One region of the Bacillus sp. GW821-FHT11D08 genome, then DNA from elsewhere that is predicted to be linked to it. Evidence: a T-box and tRNA genes for the amino acid it is inferred to sense, from the RefSeq annotation. Region 1 holds a T-box; the other holds one or more tRNA genes.
The links. The T-box of region 1 lies ahead of AC1RRX_RS08300 (valine--tRNA ligase). A T-box ahead of a tRNA ligase gene usually reads a tRNA of that ligase, here a tRNA-Val.

Region 1 (3,271 bases):
TTTTTCACCGGACAGATCAAGCTCGTCATACGTCATGCCGTCCATGTTCATTAATGCAAAACGGGAGGCGTTCCAAATTTTATTTGCGAAATTCCATGTGGATTCCACTTTTTCATAGCTGAAACGGAGATCCTGTCCCGGTGAACTTCCGGTTGCCAGGAAATAGCGCAGGGAATCCGCTCCGTACTTGTCGATGACATCCATCGGGTCCACGCCGTTCCCAAGGGATTTACTCATTTTTCTGCCCTGCTCGTCACGGATTAAGCCGTGAATCAGCACGTCTTTGAACGGACGCTCGCCGGTAAACTCAAGACCTTGGAAAATCATCCGGGATACCCAGAAGAAAATGATGTCATATCCCGTTACAAGAACATCGGTTGAGTAATACCGCTTAAAGTCTTCAGCGTTTTCATCAGGCCAGCCCATTGTAGAAAACGGCCAAAGCGCGGAGCTGAACCATGTATCAAGCACGTCTGAATCCTGTTCCCAATTTTCACTGTCCTTAGGCGCCTCAAGGCCGACGTACACTTCTTTTGTTTCTTTATGATACCAAGCCGGGATGCGATGGCCCCACCACAACTGACGGGAAATACACCAATCACGGATATTTTCCATCCAGTGCAGGTACGTTTTCTCGAACCGGTCAGGAACGAAGTGAACTTTCTCTTCTTTTGACTGAAGGTCAACCGCAGCATCGGCCAGCGGCTGCATTTTGACAAACCATTGTGTGGACAGGTACGGCTCAACAACGGCGCCGCTTCTCTCACTATGTCCGACAGAATGCATATGGTCTTCGATTTTAAAGAGAACACCGGATTCCTGAAGATCTTTGACGAGTTTTTTGCGGCATTCAAACCGGTCCATGCCGTTATATTGCAGCGCTTTTTCATTCATTGTTCCGTCTTCATTCATGACGAGAATCCGCTCTAAATTGTGGCGGTTTCCGAGTTCAAAATCATTCGGGTCATGGGCAGGCGTGATTTTAACGGCGCCTGATCCGAATTCCATATCAACATAATCATCGCCGACGATCGGAATTTCGCGGTTTGTAATCGGCAGAATCACCGTTTTGCCGATTAAGTGCTTGTAGCGCTCATCTTCAGGATGAACCGCGACAGCCGTGTCGCCAAGCATCGTTTCCGGACGGGTGGTCGCGATTTCAATTGAGCCTGAACCGTCTGCTAACGGATAGCGCAAATGATAAAACGCGCCCTGTACGTCTTTGTAAATTACTTCAATATCGGATAAAGCCGTTTTTGTGGCAGGGTCCCAGTTGATGATATATTCGCCTCTGTAAATCAAGCCTTTTTTGTACAGCTTGACGAATACTTCCCGCACTGCTTTGTTCAGCCCTTCATCAAGAGTGAAACGTTCGCGCGAATAATCGAGTCCGAGTCCCATCTTGGCCCATTGGCTGCGGATGAAATCAGCATACTCTTCCTTCCACTTCCACGTTTCTTCTAAAAACTTTTCACGGCCGAGATCATAACGGCTTGTGCCCTGTTCGCGGAGTTTCGCTTCGACTTTTGCCTGAGTGGCGATGCCGGCGTGGTCCATGCCCGGAAGCCAGAGCACGTCATAGCCCTGCATGCGTTTCATACGCGTAACGATATCTTGCAGCGTCGTATCCCACGCATGTCCGAGGTGCAGCCTGCCCGTCACGTTCGGCGGCGGAATGACGACAGAATACGGCTGTTTCGTTTGATCGCCGCCCGCTTCAAAATATTTTCCTTTCAGCCAAAAATCATAGCGGCCTTTTTCAATCGCAGACGGATCATATTTTGTCGGCATTGTTTGTTCGTTTGTATCCATGATAACCCTCCAGCATGTTTAGAAATGGCTGAGCAACTAAAAAAGAGCCTTCATCCTGATAAAGGACGAAAAGCTCTTTCGCGGTACCACCTTTTTTCATGAACAGATTTGTTCATGCACTTAAACGGATAACGGGTGCGGCCCGAATTTCTCTACTGTATGTTCAAGAAATTATGCTCCCGGGCGACCTTCCAATGAGACGGCATAAGAAGCCTTTCAGCACAGTAGCTTCTCTCTCTTCATGCGTCTTTCTTGTACTCTTCCCGTTCAAAGCAGGTGTATTTATATCAGCTCATGATCTTATTTATTATGTTCTTTATTATAGTAAAAGTGTTTTTGATTCGTCAATCATCTTTTCCAAAAACCGCTGCCGTCATACATAAATGGGCATGCACCCCGCCCTTTCCCTTACATACGATACATAGAAAGGCGAATGTGAGGAGGAATTGCCCGTGAGAAAAAAATTCAATTCTTATTCGCTCCCCCAGTGGGCCAGACAGGTCCGCCTTGTATCCGTGCAAGTCATTATCCCGATTACGATCTTTCAGGGGATCAGGACGATTTTCTTTCCGACGACTTTTGATGTCCTGCTGCTTGCCATCCTGCTGTTTTTAGCGTGCGCCCTGCATTTGGAATGGATATAAAAAAACGAGTCCCGTTATGAAGAGGACTCGTTTTCCGCTTTTATTTTTTTCTCCCGCTCAATCTGATGAACCTTCATGAGAAAAGGCTCAACATTTTTCATCTGCCAAAACGCTCTTAATAATTGCGTGCACTCTTCTTTTTCAGAGCCCCTTTGGCCGGTCTGATACCGTTTCAGCACTTTGTACATGGCGGACGGATAAGCCATATAGCTGAGAAACAGACTGATTTCCGCTTCACGGAGCGGGAATGATTTGTGATACGTATAAAACCAGTCCAGACATTCCGGGCATGCTTTCGGATAGCTTCTGAACATTCTGGAGTAAAAGCCGAGCAGGTCGTTTTGCGGAGGGCCCAGCGCAGCTTTCTCGAAATTCGTGAAAAAGCCCGATCCCGCATCATTATACAGAAAGTGGCGGCTCGATAAGCTGCCGTGGTTGATCACCGCTCTCGTCTTGTCATGATCCTTTGCCGCGTCAAACCATTCTTCCAGACGTTCGAGAGCAAAATTGACGGCGGAAACCGTTTCTGTAAGATACGTAACAGCTTGCAGTTCAAAAGGTGAAAGGTACCACTCTTTTTCCGCCCGGTCGGCGAATTGTTCATAGACAAGCTTATCATTTTCCCAATCTCTTTTCGTTGCTTCATAAAAGCTGCTGATATCTTCAGTCCGGATTTGGATGTCCCGCACAGTCGCAGAATGGAGCTTCGCGACCTCTTTAAAAAGGTAAACATGTTTTTGGTCCCGTTCCTCTTCCTGATCGTACTGAAGCCAAGGCATTAAATAATAAGAATTCTCCGTCTGTCTTCCCGCAAA
Region 2 (3,271 bases), on a different contig from region 1:
ACGACAAGGTTCGGCTGTTTGGACACACTGAAATTGTGGTCATTATGCCAGCTGTTGAAAAAACCGCCGCCCATTAAAATCACAAAAACCGCTGCGGCTGCAATCATCGGATGAGTTTTGATCCATCGTTTTACAGAAGCGCGTTTTTTCTCTTTTGGAAGATTCGCCATAACTTTGGCAGTAAAATCAGCAGGGGCCGTGACATGCGATGTGCTTCGGACGAGTGCTACGGATTTCTCCATTTCATGAAAATGCCGTTTGCAATTCCCGCATGACTGCAAATGTTGTTTTAATACGTTTTCATCTTCAGGAAGGATATCTCCATCAAGATGCTTATGCATAAGCTGCACGATCTGTTCAGGACAGCTCATTTCATCACCCCACTTAAAGATCCCTCAATTGTTTTCTAAGAGCCTCTCTGCCTCTGTGTATCCTTGTCTTGACGGTGCCGACAGGGATATTCAGAATCTCCCCGATTTCAATTAAAGAGAGTTCGTCAATATACTTTAATACAATAACCGTTCTGTACTTGTCAGGCAGCTTTAAAATCTTTTTCTGAATTGTGTCCGACAGCTCCAATGACAATACGGCGTCTTCAGGGAGAACCCCGTCCGCGGCGATCTGCGAATACATCGTCAGCCCTTCTGCTCCCGCTACTTCTGCGTCCAGATAGTAATCAGGCTTTTTCTTGCGGATGCGGTCAATGGTCAGGTTGGTCGCAATTCTGTAAAGCCACGTTGAAAACTTTCTGTTGATATCGAAACTGTCGATATTGACATACGCTCTGATAAAAGCTTCCTGCGCAATATCTTCCGCTTCGTGAACATTGCCGAGCATGCGGTAGCAAAGCTGGTAAATCTTATCTTTATAAAGGTCAACGATTTCTGCAAACGCATTTTGATCGCCTTTTTTGACTTGCTTGATTCTTTTTTTAATCAGGTTTTCCATGTTTTATCTTACCTCTGCCCTTCACCGGTCTGTATCTATACGTTGATTGTTTTAAAAGGTTTCATTTTTTTTATTACATTTATTTTACCAAATTTCAGGCAGCGTGTAGATGGAAAATACAGAATATACTGCCTTAACAGCAGCTTAAAAATAGTATATCTGATGAACAATCAGAAATCGAAACAAAATGCTGATAAAAAAAAGACACCTTTATGCAAAAGGTGTCTGAGACTGGGCTAGCTGGATTCGAACCAACGCATGACGGAGTCAAAGTCCGTTGCCTTACCGCTTGGCTATAGCCCAAAAATGGTGGAGGGGGGCAGATTCGAACTGCCGAACCCTGAGGGAGCGGATTTACAGTCCGCCGCGTTTAGCCACTTCGCTACCCCTCCGTATTTTTTTGAAAAACAGTGCCGGCCAGAGGACTTGAACCCCCAACCTACTGATTACAAGTCAGTTGCTCTACCAATTGAGCTAGGCCGGCAAATATGGTGGAGGATGACGGGCTCGAACCGCCGACCCTCTGCTTGTAAGGCAGATGCTCTCCCAGCTGAGCTAATCCTCCATATGACCCGTACGGGATTCGAACCCGTGTTACCGCCGTGAAAGGGCGGTGTCTTAACCGCTTGACCAACGGGCCGTTGTGTCCGCGTCGAGCTGACAAAAGTTATTATATACAGGTTGTACCCCATTTGTAAAGAGGAAAATTATTTTTTTTATTTTCAAACTTTTTTACCCGTTTTTTAACTGAAAAACTCATCCCTCCTCTCTTATTTCATTTATGATGAAAGTATCAAAATATTGAAGGGAATGGACACAGATGATCTTAGTCAGCTCTTGTCTCGGCGGTATCGAATGCAGGTATAACGGCTCTCACGCCGCTTCGGAAAAAATCCGCAGACTCGTAGAAGAAAAGAAAGCTGTTATGGTCTGCCCCGAACTTTTGGGCGGCTTCACCACTCCCCGCGAACCGGCGGAAATCATCGGCGGCACGGGCGAAGACGTGCTGAACGGAACAGCAAGAATCGTAACGGCATCAGGCGAAGACGTTACGGCTTTATATATGGACGGCGCGGAAAAAACATTAGCATACGCAAAAGAAATAGGCGCCGCCACGGTCATCCTTAAAGAAAACAGTCCGTCCTGCGGCAGCAGCTTTATCTATGACGGCACTTTCTCAGGGAAAAAAATAATCGGAGACGGCATCACTTCCGCTCTTTTAAAACGGGCAGGCTGCCGTGTTCTATCAGAAGATGAATTGGATCAATTATAAAAAAGGAGAGTAGATATCATGGATGTAGCCCTGTCCTTTTATAAACCGGAGCATGCAGACGGACTGAACGGGTTTGTGCTGAGTGAAGAAGATAAAAAGTTCACAGCTCTGCCGATAGATGTACTGCCGCAGGCTCTTGTCATCCGGGATCGCTACCCGACAGTCATTTTAAATGAAGACCGCCCCGTCGGTTTTTTTATTTTACATACCTCAAAAGAAACCATTGCCCCGTATTCGAATAATGTGTCTGCCATTTTGCTGAGTGCGCTGTCCTTACATGCGCCGCATCAGGGAAAAGGTTATGCCAAACAAGCGATGCTGCAGCTCCCCGCTTTTGTCGCAAATTACTTTCCTTGGTGTGATGAAATCGTGCTTGCTGTAAACCATCGCAATCATCGTGCAAAGAACCTGTACCGGTCTTCCGGTTTTATTGATAAAGGTCGTCGCAGGATCGGCCCCATCGGTGAACAGCACATTCTGCATCATTTTTTGTGAAAGCGCTTGATTATCCATCTCATCCCTGCCGATTTTTCTTGAAACATCTATTCAGAAGCCCATATACTTCAAGTATTAACGACTTGGGAGGGTACAATCATGACAGACCGGCTTAACATTCACAGATTGACCACAGAAACCAGAAATCCGCAGACCGCTTCAATCCATCAAGCAGACACGATGGAAATTCTCCGCATCATTAACGAAGAGGATTTCAAAGTGGCTGAAGCCGTTCAGCAGGTGCTGCCCGATATTCAGATTGCCGTTCAATTCGCCCATCAATCATTACGGCGAAACGGCAGGCTGATTTATGCGGGAGCGGGCACAAGCGGCAGACTCGGTGTACTGGATGCGGTTGAATGCCCGCCTACATACAGCGTAAGTCCCGACACCGTCATCGGTCTGATGGCCGGAGGAGCAGACGCCTTTTTGCAAGCGGCTGAAGGTATAGAAGACAGCGAGGAAACCGGCGCTCTCGATCTCAAAACGATCGGGCTTACCGCAGAAGACACCGTGATCGCCATCGCGGCAAGCGGGCGCACGCCGTATGCGGCC

Region 2: it encodes a tRNA-Val, which carries the amino acid that the T-box ahead of AC1RRX_RS08300 (valine--tRNA ligase) is inferred to sense. The anticodon was not compared.

The regions. Positions count from the first base shown of each region.
Region 1 is NZ_JBXARS010000003.1:267,696-270,966, forward strand. It holds gene AC1RRX_RS08300 (valine--tRNA ligase) at 1-1,812, opposite strand, end outside; T-box leader at 1,871-2,092, opposite strand; gene AC1RRX_RS08305 (YszA family small membrane protein) at 2,265-2,456, shown strand; gene ysxE (spore coat protein YsxE) at 2,471-3,271, opposite strand, start outside.
Region 2 is NZ_JBXARS010000008.1:19,780-23,050, reverse strand. It holds gene rsiW (anti-sigma-W factor RsiW) at 1-371, opposite strand, end outside; gene sigW (RNA polymerase sigma factor SigW) at 385-948, opposite strand; tRNA gene AC1RRX_RS15670 (tRNA-Gln) at 1,180-1,251, opposite strand; tRNA gene AC1RRX_RS15665 (tRNA-Tyr) at 1,256-1,340, opposite strand; tRNA gene AC1RRX_RS15660 (tRNA-Thr) at 1,360-1,432, opposite strand; tRNA gene AC1RRX_RS15655 (tRNA-Val) at 1,438-1,513, opposite strand; tRNA gene AC1RRX_RS15650 (tRNA-Glu) at 1,517-1,588, opposite strand; gene AC1RRX_RS15645 (2-thiouracil desulfurase family protein) at 1,769-2,221, shown strand; gene AC1RRX_RS15640 (GNAT family N-acetyltransferase) at 2,240-2,716, shown strand; gene murQ (N-acetylmuramic acid 6-phosphate etherase) at 2,816-3,271, shown strand, end outside.